3 regions of the Kitasatospora sp. NPDC101235 genome follow, and region 2 is predicted to be linked to each of the others. Evidence: predicted binding sites of a transcription regulator. Region 2 holds the regulator's gene; each other region holds the start of a gene.
The links. Region 2 encodes HrcA, which represses chaperone genes, less so after heat shock. Its sites were predicted from a motif close to TTNGCACTCNGNNNNNCNGAGTGCNAA; they were not measured.
Positions count from the first base shown of each region.

Region 1: a site for HrcA is predicted at 2,157-2,183, ahead of groL (chaperonin GroEL). Genes of this name have one in related genera too.
Region 3: a site for HrcA is predicted at 1,906-1,932, ahead of ACIRRH_RS03655 (FmdB family zinc ribbon protein). Genes of this name have one in related genera too.

Region 1 is NZ_JBIWNZ010000014.1:150,973-155,585, forward strand. Features, by position in the region: gene ACIRRH_RS23760 (hypothetical protein) at 1-276, opposite strand, end outside; gene groL (chaperonin GroEL) at 379-2,001, opposite strand; gene ACIRRH_RS23770 (cold-shock protein) at 2,324-2,527, opposite strand; gene ACIRRH_RS23775 (MoaD/ThiS family protein) at 3,065-3,343, opposite strand; gene thrC (threonine synthase) at 3,380-4,613, opposite strand, start outside.
Region 2 is NZ_JBIWNZ010000001.1:140,638-145,250, forward strand. Features, by position in the region: gene ACIRRH_RS00655 (hypothetical protein) at 1-189, opposite strand, end outside; gene htpX (zinc metalloprotease HtpX) at 212-1,132, opposite strand; gene hrcA (heat-inducible transcriptional repressor HrcA) at 1,421-2,455, shown strand; gene dnaJ (molecular chaperone DnaJ) at 2,531-3,673, shown strand; gene ACIRRH_RS00675 (16S rRNA (uracil(1498)-N(3))-methyltransferase) at 3,752-4,501, shown strand; gene ACIRRH_RS00680 (PDZ domain-containing protein) at 4,598-4,613, shown strand, end outside.
Region 3 is NZ_JBIWNZ010000002.1:31,633-36,245, reverse strand. Features, by position in the region: gene ACIRRH_RS03665 (potassium/proton antiporter) at 1-91, shown strand, start outside; gene ACIRRH_RS03660 (MFS transporter) at 428-1,816, shown strand; gene ACIRRH_RS03655 (FmdB family zinc ribbon protein) at 1,944-2,252, shown strand; gene mscL (large conductance mechanosensitive channel protein MscL) at 2,896-3,315, shown strand; gene ACIRRH_RS03645 (hypothetical protein) at 3,349-3,570, opposite strand; gene ACIRRH_RS03640 (sigma-70 family RNA polymerase sigma factor) at 3,720-4,613, opposite strand, start outside.

The sequences.
Region 1 (4,613 bases), on a different contig from region 2:
CACGCTCAGCGCGTGGGGGTCCCCGTCCGCCGCGCAGTCGGTGCACAGCGGCCAGCGTCCGTACGCCTCCAGCAGCGCGTCCTGGACGTCCTGGGCGACCAGCCCGAGCACGTACTCGGTGCCGTCCGGCCACTGCTCCAGCCACCAGCGGCGGTGTGTGACGGCCTGCTCCACCAGCGAGACGACGGCGGCGTCCGCCACGTCCCGCGCGGTGAGGTCGGCCAGGATCATTGCCCGCGCGTTGTGCAGGGCGGTCTCGATGTCGTCAGCAGCCATCCGTCCATTCTCCGTCGACACGTCCGAACGCCGAAACGCCGTGTGGGCGGCCCCCGAAGGGAACCGCCCACACGGACGAGGAATCAACCGATCCGATCAGGATCAGAAGTCCATGTCACCGCCCGGCATGCCGCCGCCGGCGGCCGCGGCGGCCTTCTCCGGCTTGTCGGCGATGACGGCCTCGGTGGTGAGGAACAGCGCCGCGATGGAGGCGGCGTTCTGCAGCGCGGAGCGGGTGACCTTGGCCGGGTCGATGATGCCCGCGGCGACCAGGTCGACGTACTCGTTGGTGGCGGCGTTCAGGCCGTGACCGGCGGGGAGGTTGCGCACCTTCTCCACCACGACGCCACCCTCCAGGCCGGCGTTGGTCGCGATCTGCTTGATCGGGGCCTCCAGCGCGACCTTGACGATGTTGGCACCGGTGGCCTCGTCGCCGTCCAGCTCCAGCTTGTCGAACGCGACACCGGCCTGCAGCAGGGCGACGCCACCACCGGCGACGATGCCCTCCTCGACGGCGGCCTTGGCGTTGCGGACGGCGTCCTCGATGCGGTGCTTGCGCTCCTTGAGCTCCACCTCGGTGGCCGCGCCGGCCTTGATGACGGCCACGCCGCCGGCCAGCTTGGCGAGGCGCTCCTGGAGCTTCTCGCGGTCGTAGTCCGAGTCGCTGTTCTCGATCTCGGCGCGGATCTGGTTCACGCGGCCCGCGACCTGCTCGCTGTCGCCGCCACCGTCGACGATGGTGGTCTCGTCCTTGGTGATGACCACCTTGCGGGCGGTGCCCAGCAGGTCGATGCCGGCGTTCTCCAGCTTGAGGCCGACCTCCTCGGAGATCACGGTGCCACCGGTGAGGATGGCGATGTCGCCGAGCATGGCCTTGCGGCGGTCACCGAAGCCCGGGGCCTTGACGGCGACGGACTTGAAGGTGCCACGGATCTTGTTCACGACCAGGGTCGACAGGGCCTCGCCCTCGACGTCCTCGGCGATGATGACCAGCGGCTTGCCGCTCTGCATGACCTTCTCCAGCAGCGGGAGCAGGTCCTTGACCGAGCCGATCTTGGAGTTGGCGATGAGGATGTACGGGTCCTCGAAGGTCGCCTCCATGCGCTCCAGGTCGGTGGCGAAGTAGGCGGAGATGTAGCCCTTGTCGAAGCGCATGCCCTCGGTGAGCTCAAGCTCCAGGCCGAAGGTGTTGCTCTCCTCGACGGTGATGACGCCTTCCTTGCCGACCTTGTCCATGGCCTCGGCGATCAGCTCGCCGATCTGGGTGTCGGCGGCGGAGATGGAGGCGGTGGAGGCGATCTGCTCCTTGGTCTCCACGTCCTTGGCCTGGGCGAGCAGCTGGTCGGAGACGGCCGCGACGGCCTTCTCGATGCCGCGCTTCAGGGCCATCGGGTTGGCGCCGGCGGCGACGTTGCGCAGACCCTCGCGAACCAGGGCCTGGGCGAGCACGGTGGCGGTGGTGGTGCCGTCACCCGCGACGTCGTCCGTCTTCTTGGCGACCTCCTTGACGAGCTCCGCACCGATCTTCTCGTACGGGTCCTCGAGCTCGATCTCCTTGGCGATGGAGACACCGTCGTTGGTGATCGTGGGGGCGCCCCACTTCTTCTCCAGCACGACGTTGCGACCCTTGGGGCCGAGCGTGACCTTCACTGCGTCGGCGAGCTGGTTCATGCCACGCTCAAGGCCGCGGCGAGCTTCCTCATCAAAGGCGATGATCTTGGCCATCTGAAGTGGTCCTCCGGGACACGGTCGACTGCTCGGACCAAGGGGTGCCCGCGACGGACGGCCCTGGTGTGCGGGGGTCCATTCCCCTACCGCTCCCGGGGGCCTCACCGACCCGGTCCGCTGTCACTCTCACGCTGTGAGTGCTAACGCAATGATTAGCACTCACCGTGGTCGAGTGCAAGCCCAATCGACAACCCGCGAGCCGCCGCCGGGGCCGCCCGGGAACGCCGACGGGCCCGTACGACACGTGTCGTACGGGCCCGTCGAGAAGCGAGTGGTCACCAGCCGAGGGCCGCGCCGAGCTCCTGGGGTCGGAAGGAGGTCAGACCGCCGCGCGAACCATGTCCGCCTGCGGGCCCTTCTGTCCCTGGGAAATCTCGAACTCGACCCGCTGGCCCTCCTCGAGGGTGCGGTAGCCGTCCATCTGGATCGCGCTGTAGTGGACGAAGACGTCCGCACCACCGTCGACCGCGATGAAGCCGTAGCCCTTCTCCGCGTTGAACCACTTGACGGTGCCCTGAGCCATTCCGAACTCCCCTAGTGCTGTGCTGGCCCTTCACGTGCCCGCAGGTCGCGGGCCCGGGTTGGTTAGAAGGCCGGCCCGGGGAACCCCCCCTGGGCGCAGCCGTGCACGCCGCAACCCTCCGCGCGGAGCGCCGAGCGGCTTCCGGTGAGCGGGTGATTGCGTCGACCGCCGCTGAATGTATCCGGATCGAAGCCCTCTGCAACAGGGCCAGCCGCCGGTAATTCCACCGCGGCGTCAACGGACAGGACGGGCTGAATCGGGAAAATCTCGGCATTCCACGCCGGACATAGCGGACGAATTACCCAAATCACCGCGGTAATTCTGACATCTGCCTGACATGTTTCACGGGCCGCCGCCAGCGGCGGGAGATCCCCGGGCCGAGCTCTGCGGAGGCCGAAAGGGAAACCCTGTTCCCAGCCGAGCCACACTCTACTCCGACTCGACCCGGAAATATTCCCGCCGGAATGCAGGCGGTCGCCCACGCATACGGAGAGCGGAATTCCGTACGCGCGGGCGACCGCGGGTTCTCCGGACGGCTCAGCAGCCGCCGGCCACCGCCGGGATGATCGAGATGCCGGCGCCGTCCTTCACCTCGGTCGCCAGGCCCTCGGCGAAGCGCACGTCGTCGTCGTTCACGTAGACGTTCACGAAGCGGCGCAGCTTGCCGGTGTCGTCCAGGATGCGGGCCGAGATGCCCGCGTGGTTCTTCTCCAGGTCGGCGATGACCTCGGCCAGGGTGGCACCCTCGGCGGCCACCTCGGAGGCGCCGCCGGTGTAGGTGCGCAGGATGGTGGGGATGCGGACGTTGGCGCTCATGACTCTCCTTGCGGGGGCGGGGTCTGTCGGGGTGGTTCAGAGGGACGCGAGGCCGGCGTCGCGGAACGAGTCCAGCGTCGGGCGGATGACGGCGGTCATCCCGGCGTCGGAGACGGCGTCCAGGGTCTTCAGGCCGTCGCCGGTGTTGATCGCGACGGTCTCCTTGGCCGGGTCCAGCTGCCCGGTCTCGACCAGCTTCTTCAGCACGCCGACGGTCACCCCGCCCGCGGTCTCGGCGAAGACGCCCTCGGTCCGCGCCAGCAGCCGGATCGCCGCCACGACCTCGGCGTCCGTGACGTCCTCCACCGCGCCACCGGTCCGGCGGGCGATGTCCAGCACGTACGGGCCGTCGGCCGGGTTGCCGATCGCCAGCGACTTGGCGATGGTGTCCGGCTTGACCGGCTTGATCACGTCCCGGCCGGCCTTGAACGCGGCCGACACCGGCGAGCAGCCCTCGGCCTGGGCGCCGAAGATCCGGTACGGCCGGTCCTCGACCAGGCCGAGCCTGATCAGCTCCTGGAGACCCTTGTCGATCTTGGTCAGCTGCGAGCCCGAGGCGATCGGGATCACGATCTGCTCCGGCAGCCGCCAGCCGAGCTGCTCGCAGATCTCGTACGCCAGCGTCTTGGAACCCTCGCCGTAGTACGGCCGCAGGTTCACGTTGACGAAGCCCCAGCCCTCGCCGGCCGGGTCGCCGATCAGCTCCGAGCAGAAGCGGTTCACGTCGTCGTAGTTGCCCTCGATGCCGACCAGCTCGCCGCCGTACACCCCGGCCATGACGACCTTGCCCTGCTCCAGGTCGTGCGGGATGAACACGCAGGACCGGAACCCGGCCCGGGCCGCCGCCGCCCCCACCGCGCCGGCCAGGTTGCCGGTCGAGGAGCAGGACAGCGTGGTGTACCCGAACGCCCGGGCCGCCTCGATCGCGCACGCGACCACCCGGTCCTTGAACGAGTGCGTCGGGTTGCCGGAGTCGTCCTTGATGTGCAGCTGGGCGGTGAAACCGAGCTCCCGGCCCAGGTTGTCCGCCTTGACCAGCGGGGTCCACCCCGGGTTCAGGTTGGGCTTCGAGGCCACGTCGGCCGGAACCGGCAGCAGCGGCGCGTAGCGCCAGATGGACGCCGGACCGGCCTCGATCCGCTTGCGCAGCTCCTCGGCGCCCTCGCTGCCGAACTCGTAGGCGATCTCCAGCGGGCCGAAGCACTCCAGGCAGGCGAAGCTGGGACCGAGCGGGAAGCGGGTGCCGCACTCCCGACAGGACAGCGCGGCG
Region 2 (4,613 bases):
CCGGACCTGCTGCTCGACCTGGACGAAGGCCGCGCCCTCGACGGCGGCGAAGCAGACCGAGCCGAGCCCGGTGGGGGTGAACCCGGCCCCGGCCTCCAGGGTGAGCGCGGCGGACGGCACGCCGAACAGCTGGTCGAGGTCGGGCTTGACGGGCTTGGTGCGGCCGAACAGGGCGTCCAGGATTCCCACGGCGGTCCTTTCACATCGGGGGTCAGTGGCCGAGCTGCTCGGAGATCCTCGCCAGCTGCGCCAGCCGCTTCTCCAGCGTCGGGTGGGTGGAGAACAGCTGCGAGGCGGTCTCCCGGGCGCTCAGCGCAGGGGCGAAGTAGAAGGCGTTGTACGGCTGCGACTTGCGCAGGTCCTCGGTGGGGATGGCCGCGATCTGCCCGGTCACCTTGGTGAGGGCCGCGGCCAGTGCGCTGGGCCGGCCGGTGAGCTGGGCGGCGGCGCGGTCGGCGGCCAGCTCGCGGTAGCGGGACAGCAGCCGGGTGAGCAGGAAGCTGATCGCGTAGACGACCATCGACACCAGCGGGATGATCAGGGCCACGATGGCCGCGTTCTGGTCGTTGTTGTTGCGCCCGCCGCCCATGAACCCGCCGTACATCGCGATCCGGGTCATCGCCCCGGCGAGGACGCCGAGGAAGCCGGCGATCGTCATCACCGCGACGTCCCGGTGGGCGACGTGCGACAGCTCGTGCGCGAGGACGCCCTCCAGTTCCTCCGGCTCCAGCCGGCGCAGCAGTCCGGTGGTCACGCAGACCACCGCGTTCTGCGGGTTGCGGCCGGTGGCGAAGGCGTTCGGCATGTCGTTGTCGGCGACCGCCACCCGGGGCTTGGGCATGTCGGCCAGGGCGCAGAGCCGGTCGACGGTGCCGTGCAGCTGGGGGAACTGCTCCGCGGACACCTGGCGGGCGCCCATCGCCCGCTCGGTGATCTTGTCGCTGAACCAGAACTGGGCGACGAACAGCCCGCCGGACAGCAGGACGATCAGTGGCCAGGCGCCGCGCAGAAGCGCGATCAGCAGGCCCGTGAAACCGACGTACAGCAGCCCGATCACGAACATCGTCGCGACCATGCGGCTGGTCAGGCCGCGATCAGGTGCGAAACGGGTGTGCTGGCCCGAGCTCGACATCGCTTGCTCCTCCGTTCGCCGTCGATATCGATGCTGCCACCCGGACGGCCTCCCGGCACCATCCCGGCGCCGGGAGGATCGAACCGTCGGCGCCCCGCGGGCCGTGGGCGGAACTGCGGGGAGGATCACCCCGGTCGGGCCGTTCCTGCCGTAGGACCCGGGCCTTACACTGGCAGGTACGGATTTGGCACTCGCGTGTTCAGAGTGCCAAGGCCGGGGCCTTCCGGAGCGGCCCGCAGCAGCAAGGGACACAGTCGGACAACGTGCGAAGACGGAGGTGCGTGCCCCATGGCCGGTGAGGTCCGCCAGCTGGACGACCGCAAGCTCGCCGTGCTCCGCGCGATCGTGCAGGACTACGTGGGCACCGAGGAGCCGGTCGGTTCCAAGGCCCTGGTGGAGCGGCACAACCTCGGGGTGTCGCCGGCGACCGTCCGCAACGACATGGCGGCGCTGGAGGAGGAGGGCTACATCCACCAGCCGCACACCAGTGCCGGCCGCATCCCGACCGACAAGGGGTACCGCCTCTTCGTCGACAAGCTCGCCGAGATCAAGCCGATGAGCGCCCCCGAGCGCCGGGCCATCCGGCACTTCCTGGACGGCGCGGTCGACCTGGACGACGTGGTCGCCCGCACCGTGCGGCTGCTCGCCCAGCTGACCCGGCAGGTCGCGGTGGTGCAGTACCCCTCGCTGTCGCGCTCCACCGTCCGGCACATCGAGCTGGTGGCGCTGGCCCCGGCCAAGGTGATGCTGGTGCTGATCACCAACACCGGTCGGGTCGAGCAGCGGATGGTCGACTGCCCGGGCGCGGTCGGCGAGACGGTGCTGGCGGACCTGCGGGCCCGGATCAACGCGAGAGCCACCGGCCGGCGCCTCCCGGAGGTCCCCGGACTGCTGGAGGAACTCCCGGCGCACTTCGAGCAGGTCGACCGGCCGACCGTCAGCACGGTCCTGGCGACGCTGTTCGAGACCCTCGCCGAACAGAACGAGGAGCGGATCATGCTGGCCGGCACGGCCAACCTGACCCGCTTCGGGCACGACTTCCCGCTCACCATCCAGCCGGTGCTGGAGGCCCTGGAGGAGCAGGTCGTCCTGCTCCGCCTCCTGGGTGAGACCGCGGACGCCGCGATGACGGTCCGGATCGGGCGGGAGAACACCTACGAGGGGCTGACTTCCACCTCGATCGTCTCGGTCGGCTACGGTTCGGGCGACGAGAGCGTGGCCAAACTGGGTGTGATCGGTCCGACCCGGATGGATTACCCGGGCACAATGGGGGCGGTGCGAGCGGTGGCGCGGTACGTGGGCCAGATCCTGGCCGAGTCCTAGCAAAGGCCGCCGTTAGAAATCTAACGGGGGCGTCCAGTCGCAGCACTACTACAGGCGGAACAAGCGGAGCATTTGGTGGCCACGGACTACTACGCGGTACTCGGCGTCCGACGGGATGCGGGGCAGGACGAGATCAAGAAGGCGTTCCGGCGCCTGGCACGCGAACTGCACCCGGACGTCAACCCGGACCCGAAGACGCAGGAGCGGTTCAAGGAGATCAACGCCGCCTACGAGGTGCTCTCCGACCCGCAGAAGCGTCAGGTCTATGACCTCGGCGGGGACCCGCTGTCCCCGGGCGGCGGCGGCGGTGCGGGCGGCTTCGGCGCCGGCGCGGCGGGCTTCGGCTTCTCCGACATCATGGACGCCTTCTTCGGCGCCGCGGCCGGCCAGCGCGGCCCGCGCTCGCGCACCCGCCGCGGCCAGGACGCCATGATCCGGCTGGAGATCACCCTGGAGGAGGCCGCCTTCGGCACCACCAAGGAGCTCCAGGTCGACACCGCCGTCACCTGCACCACCTGCAGCGGCGAGGGCGCGGCCCCCGGAACCTCGGCGCAGACCTGTGACATGTGCCGCGGCAAGGGCGAGGTCTCCCAGGTCACCCGGTCCTTCCTGGGCCAGGTCATGACCTCCCGCCCCTGCCCGCAGTGCCAGGGCTTCGGCACCGTCGTGCCGACCCCGTGCCCGGAGTGCGCCGGCGACGGCCGCGTGCGGGCCCGCCGCACCCTGACCGTCAAGATCCCGGCCGGTGTCGACAACGGCACCCGGATCCAGCTGGCCGGCGAGGGCGAGGTCGGCCCCGGCGGCGGCCCGGCCGGCGACCTGTACGTCGAGATCGCCGAGACCGCCCACACCATCTTCCAGCGGCGCGGGGACGACCTGCACTGCACCGTCACCATCCCGATGACGGCGGCCGCGCTCGGCACCCAGGTGCCGCTGCAGACCCTGGACGGCCTGGAGGAGGTCGACATCCGGCCCGGCACCCAGTCCGGCCAGTCGATCCCGCTGCACGGCCGGGGCATCACCCACCTGCGCGGTGGCGGCCGGGGCGACCTGATAGTGCATGTCGAGGTGAAGACGCCCGGCAAGCTCGACGCCGAGCAGGAGGAGCTGTTGCGCCGCCTCGCGGTGCTGCGCGGCGAGGAGCGGCCGGCCGGCCAGTTCGCGCCGGGCCAGCAGGGCCTCTTCTCCCGGCTGAAGGACGCCTTTAACGGCCGGTAGCCGTCCGCGGAGGGGTGCCGGGGGAAGGCCCCCGGCACCTCTTCCGTGTTTCCGTCCCACTCCTGGAGGTTCTCCGTCATGACCGCGCCCGTCTTCGTCGTCGAGACCGAGCGGATCGCCGCCGCCGTGCCCGGGGCCGTGGTGCGCCTGGACGGCCCGGAGGGGCGGCACGCGGCCGCGGTGAAGCGGCTGGAGCCGGGCGAGGCGGTGACCCTGGCCGACGGGCTGGGGCTCGGCGTGGACGGCACGGTCGCCGAGGTGCTCGGCAAGGACGCGATCGACGTGACGGTCGCCGCCGTGCGCCGGGAGCCGGAGCCCGCGCCGCGGATCGTGGTGGTCCAGGCGCTGCCCAAGGGCGACCGCGGTGAGCTGGCCGTGGAGACCATGACCGAGGTCGGCGTGGACGTGGTGATCCCGTGGGCCGCCTCGCGCTGCATCACCCAGTGGAAGGGCGAGCGCGGCGCCAAGGCGCTCGCCAAGTGGCGGGCCACGGCCCGGGAGGCGGGCAAGCAGTCCCGCCGGCTGCGCTTCCCCGAGGTCCGCGAGCCGATGACCACCAGGCAGCTGGCACCGGTGCTGGCACAGGCCGCGTTCGCCGCCGTGCTGCACGAGGAGGGCGCCGAGCCGCTGGCGCATGCCGGGCTGCCGGAGCGCGGCGACCTTCTTCTGGTGGTCGGCCCGGAGGGCGGGGTCTCCCCGGAGGAGCTGGCCGCGTTCGCCGAGGCGGGCGCCAAGCCGTACCGGCTGGGCCCCTCGGTGCTGCGCACCTCCACCGCCGGGGTGGCCGCCGGCGCGCTGCTGCTCGGGCGTACCGGCCGCTGGTCGTAACGGCGGCCGGGGCGGCCCCGGCCGCCGTCCGCGGGTGGTGCCGGGAGTCTGGGAAAAACGGCGCGGATCGTACGCGCACCTGCCTAGGCTGGCCGGGTGACGGACTCCCTGA
Region 3 (4,613 bases), on a different contig from region 2:
CACCACGGACGAGGTCGGCGAGGCGGCGGAGCGGCGGCTGCGGGCCGTGGACAAGGGCGGCAAGCTCGCGGGGTGGCTGAACGGGCGGTGAGGGCGGGCCCTCGCCTGCCCCCACCGGGCCCCGGCAGGCCCCGGCCGGGGTGCTCCAGGGCCAGGGCGGCCGGGTCGCCGGGACGGGTGGGGCTGGCGGGGTCTACGCGCGTAACTGTATGCTGGTTCGACCACGCCGTATAACCACAGCTAGACCACCCCCAGCATCTGCCTGACGCAGAGTTGGCGCGACCGCTCGGCGGCCGCGGTCCGGCCCCGGCCACCACGCCGGACCGACCCGGTATCTACCCCGGTCGACGCGCGAGAGGACGACTCTCGGCGCCGTCGGGGCCACACCATGCCCTGCCGCGCTACCAGGCAGCAGGAAGGACCGACCGTGACGGCGCGCCGAACGGTCGACACCGCCGCGGACTTCGCGGCCACCCCCGCAGCTCCGGCCCCCGCCCGTGTCGGGTACGGCGAGCTGCTCCGCACTCCCGGGGCCTGGACGTTCCTGGCCCCCGCCCTCGTCGCGCGGCTGCCGTACGCGATGCTCAGCATGGGCATCCTGCTGCTCGTCACCCAGACCCACGGCTCGTACGGCACCGCCGGTACGGTCACCGCGGTCGCCGCCGTCGCCCAGGCCCTGGTCGGGCCGCAGACCGGGCGGCTCGCCGACCGCTACGGCCAGGCCGCGGTGCTCGTGCCGACCGTCCTGGTGCACGCCGTCTCGGTCGGCGTGCTGATCGCGCTCGCACTCGGCCACGCGCCCGCCTGGTGCCTGTTCCTGGCCGCCGTCCCGGCCGGGGCGAGCGTGCCGCAGGTCGGCGCGATGGTCCGGGCCCGCTGGGTGGCCAAGTTCACCGCGGACGGCGCCTCCGAGGCCTCCGCGGCCCGGGTGAGCACCGCCTTCGCCTTCGAGTCCGTGACGGACGAGTTCACCTTCGTGATCGGCCCGATCCTGGCCTCCGGCATCGCCGCCCTCGCCAACCCGGCCACCGCCCTGGTCGCCGAGGCCTCGCTGACCCTCGTCGGCGGCCTGGCCTTCGCCGCCCAGCGGCGCACCGCACCGACCCGGATCGTGCCGCAACCCGGCACCAGGCGCGCCTCGGCGCTCGCCTCCCCCGGCGTCCGACTGCTGGCCGGGACCTTCCTCGGGGTCGGCGCGGTCTTCGGCGGCATGCAGGTCTCGGTGAACGCCTTCGCCGACTCGGTCGGGCAGCACGACGCCGGCGGCACCGTGTACGGGATCTTCGCCGGCGGCTCGATGCTGGCCGGCGTGCTGTACGGCGTGATCGCCTGGCGGCGGCCGGTGCAGCAGCGGATGCTGATCAGCTACGCGCTGCTGGTGCTGGGCTGCTCGGTGCTGTGGGCGATGCCCAACCTGGTCGCGCTGACCGTCGCCGGGCTGCTCTGCGGGCTGGCCATCGCGCCGACCCTGATCAGCGGCTACACCCTGGTCGAGACGCTGGTCGCGGACGGGGCCAAGACGGAGGCCTTCACCTGGCTGACCGGCGCCATCGGACTGGGGCTGGCGGTCGGCTCGATGGCGGCGGGCCGACTGATCGACGGGCACGGGCCCTCGACCGGGTTCCTGGTGCCGGTCGCCGGGGCCGGGTTGGGGCTGATCGTGCTGGCCTCGCTGCGGCACCTGCTGGTGGCGCCGGGGGTCGGGTCGGGCGCTCCTGCGGCTGCCGGTCCGGGCTCCGGTTCGGCCGGCGGTCCGGGCTCCGGTTACGCGGAGCACGGTGGTGCCGCGCAGCTGGTGGGCGCGGCCAAGGGCTGAGGCGGCGGCGGTCCGGCGGCCGGGCCCCGGTCCATCTCACACCGCAGTCGCTGGACTGATCCCGCGGAATGCCGCATCATTGACCATCGTTAGCACTCATCAGGCGAGAGTGCCAGGAGGAAGACAAGTGCCCACGTACCAGTACCAGTGCACCGAGTGCGGCAACGGCCTGGAGGCGGTGCAGAAGTTCACCGACGAGGCACTGACCACGTGCCCCGACTGCCAGGGACGGCTCCGCAAGGTCTTCTCGGCCGTGGGCGTCGTGTTCAAGGGCTCCGGCTTCTACCGGACCGACAGCCGCTCCTCCTCCAGCAGCTCGGTGGGCGCAGGGTCCTCGTCGACCTCCCCGACGCCGTCCTCCACGCCCGCGCCCTCCTCGACGCCGTCGAGCTCCGGCTCCTCGGCCTCGTCCAGCCCGGCTCCGGCCGCGAGCTGACCTCGGCGCCGGGCACCGGCCCGGACGGTCCGTAGACCTCGGAAAGGCCCGTCGGCCCCGCTTCCACGCGGGGGCGACGGGCCTTTCCGCGTTCCCGTCGGTCCCGTCGGTCCCGTCGTTTCCGTCGCCGGTTTCCTGCCACCCCGGGCCGCAGGCTTCCCGTCACCTCGGACGGGTCCGACTGACTCGTGCGGGTGAACGAAGTTATCCACAGGGGCGGGTTTTCCACAGGCCTGGGGAAAGGACTTTCCGAGTTCGCCGGAAACGCTCATCGTGTGGGCATCCGGTCCGCGAGAGGCGGGCCCGCCGACACTCCGGAGGTGCGTCGATGACGACCACGAGCTTCTCCCTGCCCCTGCCTCTTCCACTGCCCGCACCCGCCGTGCCACCCCGGCAGGAGCTTCCGAGCTTCCCGCCGATCCGGCGCGGGTGCGGCAGGTGGCACCGCTGGCGCAGTGCGGTGCGGCGGCGGGCCGGGGTGCCCGTGCTGGTGCTGCTCGCGGTGGCGGCGGCACTGGCGCTGGGGCCCGCGCGGGCCGGGCTGCCGCCGCCCCAGGGAGGTGTACTGGGCCGGACGGGTTGTCAGTCCGGGCCTGCGGAAGATCACCCGTAACCGGGAGAAGGCTTCGTCGTTCGAGGCGGCATGAAGGGCTTCAAGGAATTCCTGCTGCGTGGAAATGTCGTCGAACTCGCCGTGGCCGTGGTCATCGGGGCGGCTTTCACCAACATCGTCAACGCCTTCGTCAAGGGTGTGATCAATCCGCTCGTCGGCGTCTTCGGGACGAAGGACCTCTCGTCCTACAGTTCCTGCCTCAAGGGGCCCTGCGAGGTGAGCCCGACCGGTGAGGTCACGTCCGGAATCCTCATCCTGTGGGGATCGGTGCTCAGCGCCGCGCTCCAGTTCCTGATCACCGCGGCGGTCGTCTACTTCGTTCTGATCGTGCCCATGAACAAGCTGGCGGCCCACCGCAAGACCGTCGCCGAGGAGGCGGCGGAGGCCGAGCTCAAGGAGGTCCAACTGCTGACCGAGATCCGCGACGCGCTGGTCACGCCGCTTCGCTGACCGGCAGGCGCCGTTCGCCCCGCTCCCCGTTCCTCAGCCCCCGTGGTGCGGCGGGCGCTGGCTCAGGTACCAGTCCAGCCCCCGCCCACCACTGCCGCCGGCCCCGGGGCGGTCGCCCCAGCCGGCATCGGTGTCGTCCCTGGACTGCTGGTCCATCGGGTCCCGGAAGACCAGTCGGGCCTTGGCCGCCGCGGCCTTCCGCGACTCCTGGCCCTGGTCCTGCTCCCGGTCCTTTTCCTGTCCCTGATCGTTCACGCTGTCCACTCCCTCGCTCGTCCCTTCCCTCCAGCCTAAGAGCCCCGTGGCACGCCTCGGGCCCCGGTGCGGAGTGCTCCGCGCCAGGGCCCGGGTGAGGCTCGGCCAGTGGGCCGGGTGGTCCGTCAAACGGACTCTCGGGCGGACTCTCAGGCGGCCTCGAAGCCCGCGTGGTCGGCGATCTTCTTCAGCTCGGCCAGCGCGTGCTTCTCGATCTGGCGGATCCGCTCGCGGGTGAGGCCGTGCTGCTTGCCCACCTCGGTGAGGGTGCGCTCGCGGCCGTCCTCCATCCCGTAGCGGGAGCGGATGATCGAGGCGGTGCGGTCGTCCAACCGCCCGATCAGGTCGTCCAGTTCCTCGCGGCGGAGCATGACCATCACGGCGTCCTCGGGGGACGTGGCCCCGGTGTCCTCGACGAGGTCACCGAACTGGGTCTCGCCCTCGTCGTCGACCGACATGTTGAGGCTGACCGGGTCTCGCGCCCAGTCCAGCACGTCCTTGATCCGGGCCTCGGTGGTGTCCAGCTCGGCCGCGATCTCGGCCGGCTCCGCCTCGCGGCCCAGCTCCTTGGACTTCTCCCGCTGCACCCGCCGGATCCGCCCCAGCTCCTCCACCAGGTGCACGGGCAGCCGGATGGTGCGGGACTGGTCGGCGATGGACCGGGTGATCGCCTGCCGGATCCACCACGTCGCGTAGGTGGAGAACTTGAAGCCCTTGGCGTAGTCGAACTTCTCGACGGCGCGCACCAAGCCCGCGTTGCCCTCCTGGATGAGGTCCAGCAGCGGCAGGCCGCTGCGCGGGTAGCGACGGGCGACGGCGACCACGAGCCGGAGGTTGGAGCGGATGAAGACGTCCTTGGCACGCTCGGCGTCGGCGGCTATCGCCTCCAGCTCCTCACGCGTGACGCCGTCGGGGAGTTCGCCCTCCTCCAGCAGGTGCTGGGCGTACACGCCGGCCTCGATCCGCAGTGAGAGCTCGACCTCCTCGGCGGCATCGAGCAGGGGTGTCCTGGCGATCTCGTCGAGGTACATGCCGACCAGGTC